Pedobacter sp. W3I1: one gene and its partner. The protein of the gene in region 1 interacts with the protein of each later gene in a pairwise test. Links are inferred from orthologs where the notes say so. Each region holds a gene or a part of one and is shown in the gene's direction. Other genes may lie near its edges.

What was found.
Region 2: the proteins of sucD (region 1) and sucC interact in binary tests that used the Escherichia coli proteins (3 or more experiments, as listed by UniProt). The link is inferred for Pedobacter sp. W3I1 from one-to-one orthologs.

What each region holds. Positions count from the first base shown.
Region 1 is NZ_JAUSXN010000001.1:1,663,548-1,672,051, forward strand. Bases 2,387-5,348 are described here. They hold sucD (succinate--CoA ligase subunit alpha), read left to right. Parts: upstream 2,387-3,412; coding sequence 3,413-4,285; downstream 4,286-5,348. Other genes in these bases: QF042_RS07165 (cupin domain-containing protein), read right to left, coding at 2,387-2,409; QF042_RS07175 (methionine-R-sulfoxide reductase), read left to right, coding at 4,691-5,194; QF042_RS07180 (septal ring lytic transglycosylase RlpA family protein), read left to right, coding at 5,340-5,348. Outside these bases: 23S rRNA (adenine(1618)-N(6))-methyltransferase RlmF, read left to right, coding at 1-840; QF042_RS07160 (VIT family protein), read right to left, coding at 1,167-1,856; more of QF042_RS07165, read right to left, coding at 1,984-2,386; more of QF042_RS07180, read left to right, coding at 5,349-5,720; QF042_RS07185 (ribonucleoside-diphosphate reductase small subunit), read left to right, coding at 6,173-7,144; QF042_RS07190 (ribonucleoside-diphosphate reductase subunit alpha), read left to right, coding at 7,290-8,504. UniProt on the Escherichia coli protein: Succinyl-CoA synthetase functions in the citric acid cycle (TCA), coupling the hydrolysis of succinyl-CoA to the synthesis of either ATP or GTP and thus represents the only step of substrate-level phosphorylation in the TCA.
Region 2 is NZ_JAUSXN010000001.1:4,744,883-4,749,671, forward strand. The notes cover bases 1-2,779. They hold sucC (ADP-forming succinate--CoA ligase subunit beta), read left to right. Parts: upstream 1-679; coding sequence 680-1,879; downstream 1,880-2,779. Other genes in these bases: QF042_RS19385 (hypothetical protein), read left to right, coding at 1-243; QF042_RS19400 (helix-turn-helix transcriptional regulator), read right to left, coding at 2,710-2,779. Outside these bases: more of QF042_RS19400, read right to left, coding at 2,780-2,916; QF042_RS19405 (DUF2975 domain-containing protein), read right to left, coding at 2,921-3,739; QF042_RS19410 (hypothetical protein), read right to left, coding at 3,742-4,329; QF042_RS19415 (DUF2975 domain-containing protein), read right to left, coding at 4,332-4,789. UniProt on the Escherichia coli protein: Succinyl-CoA synthetase functions in the citric acid cycle (TCA), coupling the hydrolysis of succinyl-CoA to the synthesis of either ATP or GTP and thus represents the only step of substrate-level phosphorylation in the TCA.

The sequences.
Region 1 (8,504 bases):
AAAGCGCTTAACAGGGCGTTGTTAAAGTATTTTTATAACATTTCGCAGTGGGATATTCCTGCTGATTTTCTTTGTCCACCTATTCCGGGCCGGGCCGATTATATCCACTATGTTGCCGACCTGTTAGGATCAAGCAATAAAGGTAAAAACCCTAAAGGAGCAAATATCAATGTATTGGATATTGGTGTAGGTGCCAACTGTATTTACCCAATCATCGGTCACCAGGAATATGGCTGGAATTTCGTCGGAACTGAGATCGATCCACTTTCGGTTGATTCGGCAAAACGTATTATCGAAGCCAATAAACCCTTACAGGGAGCGGTAGAAATCCGTCAGCAATCTTCAAAAATGGGTATTTTTAGAGGTGTTGTAGGTGGTAAAGAAAGGTTCGATGCTGTGGTTTGCAACCCACCGTTTCATGCTTCTTTAAAAGAGGCAGAGCAGGGTACCCGTCAGAAATGGCGTAACCTGGGTGGTAAGGAAAAAGAAGTAAAGCATGTATTAAACTTTGGAGGTAACAAAGCCGAACTTTGGTGCCCGGGGGGCGAGCGTGCTTTTGTAGAGCAAATGATTATTCAGAGCGAGCAGATCAAAAATCAGGTGTTATGGTTTACCTCATTGGTATCAAAAAGTGCCAATTTAAAAAGTATCTATAGCGCATTGGTTAAAGCAAATGCTTTTGAGGTAACCACCGTTCAAATGAGCCAGGGACAAAAAATAAGCCGTTTCGTGGCATGGACTTTCCATGACGAAGCTGCACAGGCCGAATGGGTAAAAACCTGGAAAACTGAGGCAAAACCAAAAGCAGATAGCCCTAAAATAGAAAGTCCTAAGTCTTAAGTCAACAGTCTTTAGTCTAATAAATACTAAATCAAAGCCGGATGAACAATTAAAGTTAGTCCGGCTTTCTGCGTTAGTTGGTTGCGAGGTTAATCGGGATTTGCAATCCCGATTCAAGAGCTAAGGATTTGTAATCCTTGTAGGTGGATTGTAAATCCACAGTCCAAGGGGCGGGAAAACATTTCCCGACCAACCTATGAATATAAATTCTTTAGGCGGGTTGTAAAGAGCAATAGTAATTAACCGCCTAAACTGTCAAGCTTTTTAAAAAAGAGGTACTGCGAGTATAGAACTGTTTACTGAAATTGTAAACTGTCAACTGAAAACTAACTCGTTTTGGCCTCAAAAATATATCCGGCCAATGCCGTAATTACCATGGCTACTGTTCCCCAAAAGCAGATCCTGATTATTCCTTTAGTCATATTGGAGCCTCCAGCTTTTGCTGCAATTGCACCCGATAAAGCCAGGAATACGATAGCAAAACCATATTGATAAAACACCATCGATTTGATAGGAGCTAGAAAGGCAACCAAAAAGGGTAGGATTCCGCCGCTAACAAAGGAGGCGCCAGATGCAAAAGCAGCTTGAAGTGGTTTGGGCTGTGTAATTTCGTTAATACCCAGTTCGTCTCTTGCGTGTGCTACTAAAGCATCCTTCTCTGTTAGTTTGATGGCTACTTGCATGGCCAAATCTTCATCCAATCCTTGTGCTACATATATCTTGGCAAGTTCTTTCAGCTCCACCTCAGGCATGGTTTCGAGTTCTATTTTCTCGCGGGCCAGATCTGCTTTTTCAATATCAGCCTGAGAGCTTACCGAAACATATTCGCCAGCAGCCATAGATAATGCCCCGGCAACCAAGCCCGCCAGGGCAGCCAGAACAATCGGACTCCTCGTATCACTGGCTGCGGCAATGCCAATAACCAAACTGGTTGTAGAAATAATGCCATCGTTGGCACCAAGTACAGCAGCCCTTAGCCAGCCCGTTCTATTGGTGTAATGTTTTTCTAATTCCATTGTCTGGTATCTGTTCTCTAGTTGTAGTATCCAACGTCCCCCTTTGAAGGGGGCAGGGGGATGAAAATAGCGCTATACTCTCCTTACCCCTCCGAAGGGGGAGGAAATGGTTTAGGTTCGAATATCATCATTTCTTTTCGTAAACAATCAAAATGGTTAAGTCGTTACCCGCATTCGGGGCAATACCATGCGAGCTGCCCGGGCGCGTTAAAATGGCATCACCAGGTTTAACAGCAAAAGTTTTTCCGTTCATCTGCATGGTGCCATTACCACTAATCACATAATAAATTTCATCCTCTTTTTGCAAATGGTAACCGATGGAGGATCCTGATTTTAAAATCCTTTTACGGAATGCTGTTTTCAGGCTTTTCGCCTCACTAAAAAAGTTAAAGCCGATGGTTTTACCACCGCCGTTATGTGTTCCTGGCTCTTCTTTAGCTACTTCAACATCGTTTTGAAGGATATATTTAGTTGTATCGCTATTTTGGGCACGTGCATTAATGGAAATAAAAACTGCAGCAAAAACGGTTATAATTGGAATTAATTTCTTCATGATATAGATTTTTATTATTTGGTCTGTAGCTTTAGTCTTCAAACGTAAATTTAGGCGTTTTGCATGGATGTTGCCACAAGCACCAGCACTTTGTTACTAAACCCGATCGCAGTGGTTCTGGTTCTTCACCAGAAGTAACGTAGAGCGGGAGTGTGGACTCCAAAAGCACTGAACTGCTCATTTTCTAATCCTTAATGTTGATATTTTGATTTGAAAACGAACGGTTTGTTTACTTAGGTCAGGTTCCGCCCTGCCATCCACTGTAGCTCCGATAGAAGACCTGTGAAACAAGCAAGCACACCAAAATATAACATAAACTGGTGCTTAAATCGGAGGCTGCCGTTCCTGTCAGGTTTATAATGAAAGGCTTGCTCCCGACATGTTGCCACAAGCACCAGCACTTTGTTACTAAACCCGATCGCAGTGGTTCCGATTTTTCATCGGAAAGAACGGAGAGCGGGAGTACAGCCCTCCAAAAGCGCTAGACTGTTCATTTCCTTACCCTAAGCCTTAATGTTTTTGATTTGAAAACGAACGGTTTGTAGTACTTAGGTCAGGTTCTGTCCTGCCATCCACTTTATCCCGATGAAACCTGTGAAACAAGCAAGCATACCATAAAAAGCAAAAAATAGTGCTTAAATCGGGATGCCCGTTCCTGTCAGGTTTATAACTGAAAGGCTTGTTCTGAATATGGTGCGAAAAAGCATTTATCTTTTATAGCCAAACGCCTGCCGACAGCAACCAGGCAACAGGGGCGGATACTTTTTACTAGCAGCAACACTGAATTTGTTGTCATGCTGAGGCACGAAGTATCTGTTTCATCGGCTACAGATGCTTCGTGCCTCAGCATGACAGTAGTTATTAAAGAGATTTAACATATGGCGCACTCCAGCTGCCATAAACCATTTCCTTACATTTTCCTGAAAAAACGAACTAAATAATATGGTTTTAGATTTGAATTCCAGTTCAATAATATTAGCTTTGCACAAAAAAATATTGATACATGAGCGTTTTAGTAAATAAAGATTCTAAGGTTATCGTTCAGGGTTTTACCGGAAACGAAGGAACTTACCACGCTGAGCAGATGCTGGCCTATGGTACAAACGTAGTTGGTGGTGTAACGCCTGGCAAAGGTGGGCAATTGCATTTAGAAAAGCCTGTTTTTAATACTGTTAAAGATGCCGTTGATAAAACGGGTGCAAATGTATCTATCATTTTTGTGCCACCAGCTTTTGCTGCTGATGCAATTATGGAAGCTGCCGAAGGTGGTATTAAAGTTATTGTTTGTATTACTGAAGGTATCCCAACTAAGGATATGATTCAGGTTAAAGAATATATTGCTGATCGTGATGTTACGCTTATAGGCCCTAACTGCCCAGGTGTAATTACTGCTGACGAAGCGAAAATTGGTATCATGCCAGGATTTATCTTCAAAAAAGGTCATGTAGGTGTGGTTTCTAAATCAGGAACTTTAACTTACGAAGCGGTAGACCAAGTGGTTAAAGCTGGTTTAGGTATTACAACGGCTATCGGTATCGGTGGTGATCCAATTATCGGAACACCAACTGTAGAGGCTGTTAAATTATTAATGAACGATCCTGACACTCACGGTATCATCATGATTGGTGAAATTGGTGGTGGAATGGAAGCTGAAGCTGCCCGTTGGATTAAAGAACACGGTACTAAACCTGTTGTTGGTTTCATCGCTGGTCAAACTGCGCCTCCGGGACGTAGAATGGGCCACGCTGGTGCTATTGTTGGTGGTGCTGATGATACTGCTGCTGCAAAAATGAAAATCATGCGTGAGTGTGGTATCCGTGTAGTAGAAAGTCCTGCTGAAATCGGTGCTGCAATGGCAGAAGAATTAGCAAAATAAGATTTAAAAATCTCATTATAGAAAAGCGTTTCGATTAGGTTCGGGACGCTTTTTTTGTTTTTTTACCGCAAAGTTCGCGAAGAATGTGTTCGGCCACTAAGTCGCAAAGAACACAAAGTTGGGGTGTTACTGCCATCTTTCTTCTTATGCCGTCATTCCCGCGCAGGCGGGAATCTAAAATTCAGGTTTAAACCACCAGCCCTCGTTTCCCTCTCCTCCAGGAGAGGGAATACAAAAAAGAACATACCGCTCAAACTTTGTCAGGGTGAGGTCTCTGTACCCAAAACTGAAAACTCCTAACTGTCAACTCCAAACTAGAAAGACACATTTATCATTATTCTGTAAATACAACGTAATTCCCTTAAACCAGCAAACCAAAACTGAATCTATACCGTATATTGAGGTATGAAAACGATGTTAAATAAACTATTTTTGCTTTCTGCTGTTGTTTTAATAACAGGCCTTTCTGCTTGTGCACAAAAGCAAGATAAGAAAGAGATAAAACAATCAAAGGAAACAGAACAAATCATACCAAAGAAGAAAATGAACTGGAATCCATTAACACCCGAAGAAGAAAGAGTAATTGTAAATAAAGGTACAGAATATCCTGGCACAGGTAAATATGAACATACAACGGATAAAGGAACTTATACCTGTAAACGTTGTAATGCAGCCTTATACCGTTCAGAGAGTAAGTTCGATGCACATTGTGGCTGGCCTGCTTTCGACGACGAAATTAAAGGTGCTGTAAAGCGTATTCCTGATGCCGATGGTTCCCGTACAGAAATTGTTTGTGCCAACTGCGGTGCACATTTAGGTCACGTATTTTTGGGCGAAGGATTTACCAATAAAGACACCCGTCATTGTGTAAATTCAATCTCAATGAATTTCGTGCCCGATAAAAAATAAGGTGGGTATAGTAGGGTTAGGTAGAGGCGTACAGCAATAAGTTGTACGCCTTTTTTAATGTGCAAAATCAAGCTGTTTTTCCACAAATTATTGATTATAAACTAAATGCTTATATTTGCAGGCTCGATAAAGAAAATTTTAGCCTATGAAGTATCTTCTGTTATTAAGTTTTTGTTTCCTGTTTTTACAAGGTAAAGCACAAAATTCTGATTCATCAAATGAACCGGATAGCATCAAAAGAACAGTTCTCGCCACTTATTACCACAGAAAATTCGAGGGCCGCCGAACCACCAGCGGCGCTAAATACCGGGCAAAAAAACTAACGGCTGCCCACCGTACCCTGCCATTCGGCACTATGGTTACAGTAACCAATCCAGATAACGGAAAATCGGTAGTAGTGAAGGTAAATGACCGTGGTCCTTTCTCTAAAAGATTGGCTATAGATTTGTCCGAACGTGCTGCAAAACAGATCGGTATCTTCAGTAAAGGCATAGCTAAAGTAAGCCTCAGTTATATGGTTGAGTAATACTCCGTTTAGCTCTATTTAGTGCTTATTATATCCCTCAAATTTAAGTTATTAACACTCATTTTGGTTTGCTAAACCCTTGAAAAGAAACGATTAGCTTTTTTTTCGCTTGAAAATGATATTCGACTGATCGTTTTTCCCCAGCAATTGGGTGGGGTGTTAACAACTTTGATTCACAAAAAAGGGCCACCGTATATATATTTGTTATAACAAAGTTCTTTAACTTCTTGCGCTTGAAAACAAATATAAAAGCTTAGTTTTTAGTAATTTATGAGTATATCATTCTGATTGCAATTTTAAATTTTCCTAACTAAAAACTCAGTTGTTTGCCAGGCAATAGGGTTAGCACTTTCACAACAGCGTTTTGATAAAAGACATTACAATCATCATATAAAATTGATGGATGCGTGCCTTTGTCGGCTCTGTTAAAATAGAATTAAAAATATCAGCGTATGGAACAGGAATTATTACTACAAGAAAACAAAGACAGATTTGTGCTTTTGCCGATTAAGTACCCGGCAATTTGGGAAATGTATAAAAAGACCGAAGCTAGTTTTTGGACTGCAGAAGAGATTGATCTTTCTGACGACCAGAAACACTGGGACAATTTAAATGATGGCGAAAGACATTTCATTTCTCACATCCTTGCTTTCTTTTCTGCTAGTGATGGTATCGTGAACGAAAATCTTGCAGTAAACTTCATGAGTGAGGTTCAATTGCCAGAAGCGCGTTGTTTTTATGGTTTCCAGATTATGATGGAAAACATCCATGCCGAAACCTACGCCCTGTTAATCGATACTTATATTAAGGATCCTGAAGAAAAAGACCGTTTGTTCCACGCTATTGATACTGTTCCTGCAGTAAAAAGAAAAGCAGAATGGGCTTTACGATGGATCGAAAACGGCACTTTTGCAGAACGTTTAGTGGCATTTGCTGCGGTTGAAGGTATTTTCTTCAGCGGAAGTTTCTGCTCTATTTTCTGGTTAAAAAAACGTGGCTTAATGCCAGGATTAACTTTCAGTAACGAGCTGATATCGAGAGACGAAGGCTCACACTGCGAATTTGCTTGTTTATTGTACAGCATGTTGAGCAATAGATTGAGCGAAGAAGCAGTTCATGGTATCATTAGTGATGCTGTAGAAATTGAAAAAGAATTTATTACTGATGCCTTACCAGTTGCGCTAATTGGTATGAATGCAAAATTAATGAGTCAGTACATCGAGTTCGTAGCCGATAGATGGTTGCAAGAGCTGGGTTACAAAAAAATCTACAATGCAACCAATCCATTCGATTTTATGGAAATGATTTCATTGCAGGGTAAAACCAACTTCTTCGAGAAACGTGTTGGCGATTATCAGAAAAGCGGTGTATTAACCTCTGCTGATAATAACAAACAGGCGTTTTCTTTAGATGAAGACTTTTAAGGTAGATGGCAAAAGGTTTTATACCTCGATACCTGATACTCACTACTCGATACCAATTAAATAAATAACAAAAAATACAAAAGTGATGATTAAGTCTTGATACTTGATACTCACGACTTAATAATACAACTTAATCTCATAAAATATGTTCGTACTAAAAAGAGATGGCCGCAAAGAAGCGGTGCAATTTGACAAAATCACAGCTCGTATTCAAAAGTTGTGCTATAGTTTAAATTCAGATCTGGTAGATCCAATCGATGTAGCCAAAAAGGTTATCGAAGGTTTATACGATGGTGTAACCACTTCTGAGTTGGATAACCTTGCTGCAGAAACTGCTGCCTCGTTAACAACCAAACACCCTGATTACGCTTTGCTGGCATCGCGCATTGCGGTTTCCAACCTACATAAAAACACCACTAAATCATTCTCGGGTACGATGAAAATGTTGTACGAATATTTCGACCCGAAAGCGCAGAAAGCGGCACCGCTTATCGCTGATGATGTTTATGAGATTATAGAAAAAAACAAGGACATTTTAGATAGTTCTATCATTTATGACCGCGATTTCGGTTTCGATTATTTCGGTTTTAAAACTTTAGAAAAATCTTACCTTTTAAAAGTTAACGGTCAGATTGTAGAGCGCCCGCAACATTTGTTTATGCGTGTTTCTGTTGGTATCCACAAAGAAGATATCGAAAGCGCAATCAAAACCTATAATTTGATGAGCGAGCGTTGGTTTACGCACGCTACACCAACCCTGTTCAATGCTGCTACACCAAAACCTCAAATGTCGTCATGTTTCTTGTTAACCATGCAGGATGATAGCATCGAAGGTATTTACGATACTTTAAAGCAAACGGCTAAAATTTCGCAAAGCGCTGGTGGTATTGGTTTGAGTATTCATAATATCCGTGCAACAGGATCATACATTGGTGGTACAAACGGTACAAGTAACGGTATCATCCCAATGTTACGTGTATTTAACGATACTGCCCGTTACGTAGATCAGGGTGGAGGTAAACGTAAAGGTGCCTTTGCTATTTATTTAGAGCCTTGGCATGCAGATGTTTTCGAATTCTTAGATCTTCGTAAAAACCATGGTAAAGAAGAAATGCGTGCGCGCGATTTGTTTTATGCCCTTTGGATTAACGATTTATTTATGCAACGTGTTAAAGATAATGGCGATTGGACATTATTCTGCCCGCACGAAGCACCAGGTTTGGCCGATTGTTTCGGTAAGGAATTCGAAGAATTATACGCTAAATACGAAGCAGAAGGCCGTGGCCGTAAAACGATTAAAGCACAGGAACTTTGGTTTGCTATTTTAGATTCTCAGATTGAAACCGGTACGCCTTACATG
Region 2 (4,789 bases), 3.1 Mb from region 1 along the record:
TCAATTTTAGCTATTCCGTTAATAGCAATGCAGTTTACTAATGAAGTGGACTGGAAGCTATCCGATTTCGCAATCGCAGGCACCTTATTACTTAGCACAGGTTTGGCTATAGAACTTGTAATCAGAAATTTAAAAACAGGTACCCTAAGGACTGTATTACTCGTTGTTATTTTACTGGCATTATTCCTTATATGGGCAGAATTGGCTGTTGGTATATTCGGAACACCATTTGCAGGAAGTTAAAGGATACTATTAACCGTTTTGTTCGCACAGATTTAAGATAATTAGCGCAGAGGGAATATTTTTTTTTGCATTTGTTAGGAACCAACTTTGTTTTTAAGCCTGATTACAGCGGTAAGCCCGGAGCGTAGTGAGGACTTATAGCGGAAAGCAGGGCCGCCAGCCGCCACGAAGAACCGCCCTCTCACTTTCAAATAAAAAATCTCTGCACATATCTGCGAAATCAGCGGGACACCATAAACTAGCGCACATTACAGGCACTAATTTCCCGATTAACATAAAACGTTCATTTTCTGAAAAAATCGGCAATTGCTATTTGTTTAAAGGGTTTGAAATTGTAGCTTTGGGCAAATTTTGTAGCAAATGAACCCGATACGATTAAAATAATATTTTAATCGTAATAGGCTCCATCTGACAGATAAAACAAAAATATAAACAGATGAATATTCACGAATACCAGGGTAAACAAATATTAAAAAGTTTCGGTGTTAACGTTCAAGAAGGAATAGTTGCCGATACTCCTGAGCAAGCTGTTGAGGCTGCTAAGCAACTGAAAATAGATTACAATTCTGACTGGGTTGTAATTAAAGCGCAAATCCACGCTGGTGGTCGCGGTAAAGGTGGAGGTGTTAAATTAGCCAAAAACCTTGAAGAAGTTAAACAACGTGCAACCGATATTATTGGTATGCAATTGGTTACCCCTCAAACCGGTCCAGAAGGTAAATTGGTGAGTAAAATTTTAGTTGCTCAGGATGTTTATTATCCTGGTGCTTCTGAAACCAAAGAATTCTATATTTCGGTATTGTTAGACCGTGCAAAAGGCCGTAACATCATCATGTACAGTACCGAAGGTGGTATGGATATCGAAGAAGTTGCAGAGCATACGCCACACTTAATTTTCAAAGAAGAAATTGATCCTAAAGTTGGCTTACAAGGTTTCCAGGCACGTAAAATTGCTTTTAATTTAGGTGTTAGTGGCGCTGCACATAAAGAAATGGTTAAATTTGTAACCGCTTTATACAAAGCCTACGAAGCTACGGATTCATCAATGTTCGAAATCAACCCGGTATTAAAAACTTCTGATGATAAAGTAATTGCTGTTGATGCTAAAGTGAATCTGGATGAAAATGCTTTATTCCGTCACCCTGATTATGCAGCAATGCGTGATGTAACAGAAGAAGATCCGATGGAAGTTGAAGCAAGTGCATCTAACCTAAACTTCGTTAACCTTGATGGTAACGTAGGTTGTATGGTTAACGGTGCTGGTTTAGCCATGGCAACAATGGATATCATTAAATTGGCTGGTGGTGAGCCTGCTAACTTTTTAGACGTTGGTGGAACAGCTAATGCACAAACCGTTAAAGCGGCTTTCAACATCATTTTGAAAGATCCGAACGTTAAAGCAATTTTGATCAACATTTTTGGCGGTATTGTTCGTTGCGACCGTGTTGCTCAAGGTGTAATCGATGCTTATAAAGAAATCGGTAATATCCCTGTACCAATTATTTGCCGCTTACAAGGTACAAATGCCGAAGAAGCTAAAAAATTAATTGATGAGTCTGGCCTTCAGGTTTACTCAGCAATCGCTTTAAAAGAAGCTGCTGATTTAGTAACTAAAGTATTGGCTGAACAAGCGTAATAAGCTTAAAGTAAAAAGACTAAAGCTTAAAGCATTAATCACAATATACAAACCTTTCAGTGCAAACTGGAAGGTTTTTTTATTCCCCTCTTTTAGAGGGGTGTCCGCAGGAGGGGGTGTTTAACCTGATCTGTTTTTCTCAACACCATAGTGTGTAGATATGCAAAGAAAATACCTTAGATGGTCTAAATTATTTTGAAAATCAAGTTCCTGTTCTCTTCGGTTACGAAAGCCCTGCTATCACTACAATCTTTTTGTGATTGTCAGTCTGAGCGGAGTCGAAGCCCCTGCAACAAAAAGTATTTTCGTTCTATCAGGTTTATTTAACTTCGGTCCGTGGTGCTTCGGCAAAAAACCTAACGCTAAAATATTGAAGTCTTGCTACGCTCCCGCCCTATTAGGCTTCAGAAGTTAATCTGCGCGAAATTCAAGGATATCACCTGGCTGGCAATCTAAAGCCTTACAAATCGCCTCTAATGTTTCCAAACGAACTGCCTTTGCTTTGCCTGTTTTAGAGGGGTGTCCGCAGGACGGGGTGTTTAACCTGATCTGTTTTTCTCAACACCATAGCGTGTAGATATGCAAAGAAAATACCTTAGATGGTCTAAATTATTTTGAAAATCAAGGTCCTGTTCTCTTCGGTTACGAAAGCCCTGCTATCACTACAATCTTTTTGTGATTGTCAGTCTGAGCGGAGTCGAAGACCCTGCAACAAAAAGTATTTTCGTTCTATCCGGTTTGTTTAACTTCGGTCCGTGGTGCTTCGGCAAAAAACCTAACGCTAAACTATTGAAGTCTTGCTACGCTCCTGCCCTATTAGGCTTCAGAAGTTAATCTGCGCGGAATTCAAGGATATCACCTGGCTGGCAATCTAAAGCCTTACAAATCGCCTCTAATGTTTCCAAACGAACAGCCTTTGCTTTGCCTGTTTTAAGTATAGATAAATTAGACATCGTAATCCCTACGCGCTCACTTAATTCGGTTAACGACATTTTACGCCTGGCCAACATCACATCTAAATTTACAATTATGGGCATGGGTTTATATCGTTAAATCGTTTTCTTGTTTAATTAACACCGCATCCTTAATAACTTTGAACAGGATGATAATGATGATGCCTATTCCGACGTTTGGAAAGTTTACAGATCCCCCAAAATTAAATTGAAGATCAGCTCCTCCTTGATTCGAAAACCCGCCAATTAATGCCTTTGTTTCTAAGCAAACAGCAGGTATAATATTCCCGTTTATGAACATGCATGCCAATTCAAATAACTCTACAGAAATCAGTAATATGCCAATTAAAGAAATTAATTTAAAACTTCTCTTACAGAGAAAATCTCCTGTGAGATAAATATTAACTAATTTGATCAAAAGAACCAATAAAAGTATTACAACATAAATACGAATTTGAGCGTAAAAGAACCAAAATGCATTGTCAATATTGCTTTTAGAATGAAATTTTAAAAATACCGGACCACTCATTCTTAAACCATTATCAACAGTAATTTCATTTTCTTTATCAAGGACTACTAAAGTATTTGTAACCTTCCTGATTACAGCAGAATTATTTAGTGTTTCTCTATCAGATTTATAATAATCAGGATGAATCGTCTTTGACCGCGTTTCAAAATTTCCATTTTTGTACCATATGGAAGTATCGGGAATGGAAATACTTAAAGACATTGGCAAATAAATACCCGGCCCACCTATATCGCCCATTGCCCCACCACCCGGCATTGACATATAACGTTTCGTATTAAAAAGATATGAACCCAGATCCATTACACAAGTAAAAGACACAAAACAGATGAGAAGCATTAAAAATACTCTTATCACCCTTGCAAGTATTTTATATTTCATGATTATATCGTTAGATCGTTTTCTTGTTTGATTCTTCTTGTGTATTCCACAAACTGAAAGGCCACACTGGCTATTACAATGAGTCCCATAGGATAAAGACTGGAGAAACCATGAGTATGGTCGTGTTTGAATGCGCCACCTGTTAGGTTACCAACATAATTATCCATCAGTGCCATCCCTGTCAAACTGATCGCAAAAAACAAAAACACAACGATAACCAGTAGCTGGTAAACATTCTGCTCTTCCAACTTATAAATATTGATCAGTTTAAACTTGATGGCCAATAAAATGGCGGCAGCTAGTGTGAGGTAAAAAACTACGCTGCCACCACCATCGTTAAACATTTGGTTTTCCAATATGATGGATTCTATAAGGCTAGGTTTTATCTGAATTACGCCTATTTCACTATTGGTAAAATGAAATCCTCTTACATTAACCATGCTGGCCGGTAAATGCCTAGCAACATTAATATTTAGAATACCTTTATTGTAATCTATTATGGCATAAATACAGTGCGTTAAGGCTGAAACCAGGGCATAAACAATCAAGCTATAAGCAATGTTCCTTAAAATTTTTACAGTATTACTCATGCTTATATCGTTAAATCATTTTCTTGTTGAACTTCTATCCCTTTGTTTACAACCTGTACAATTATAAAAAGTACAACAGCCATAAAGAACCATACATCAGCGCCATCCATATTTAACGAGTGGAGGTTAGCAACCCCAACACCTTTTTCAGTTAACCAAATGGTAAACTTATACCCTAAATGGGCAAAAAAACCTATTCCAAGCACCAAAAAAGCCTGCATCAAAATAAAATGCTTCAATTCTAAACTGAATGGCCGAGAAATACTGAGCTTTTTATCGATAAATAATTTCACAATTAAATAGAACATGATTGCTTTTAGCACTGCAACAATAATCATAACGAGTGTAATGACCATGAAATACCCCTGATCAAATTTATAAACGCTTGACAAATAACCTTCTCTATCCCAAAAATTCCGCATCCCGTGTGGGTTTATAAACGATGTAATAATTGTATTAA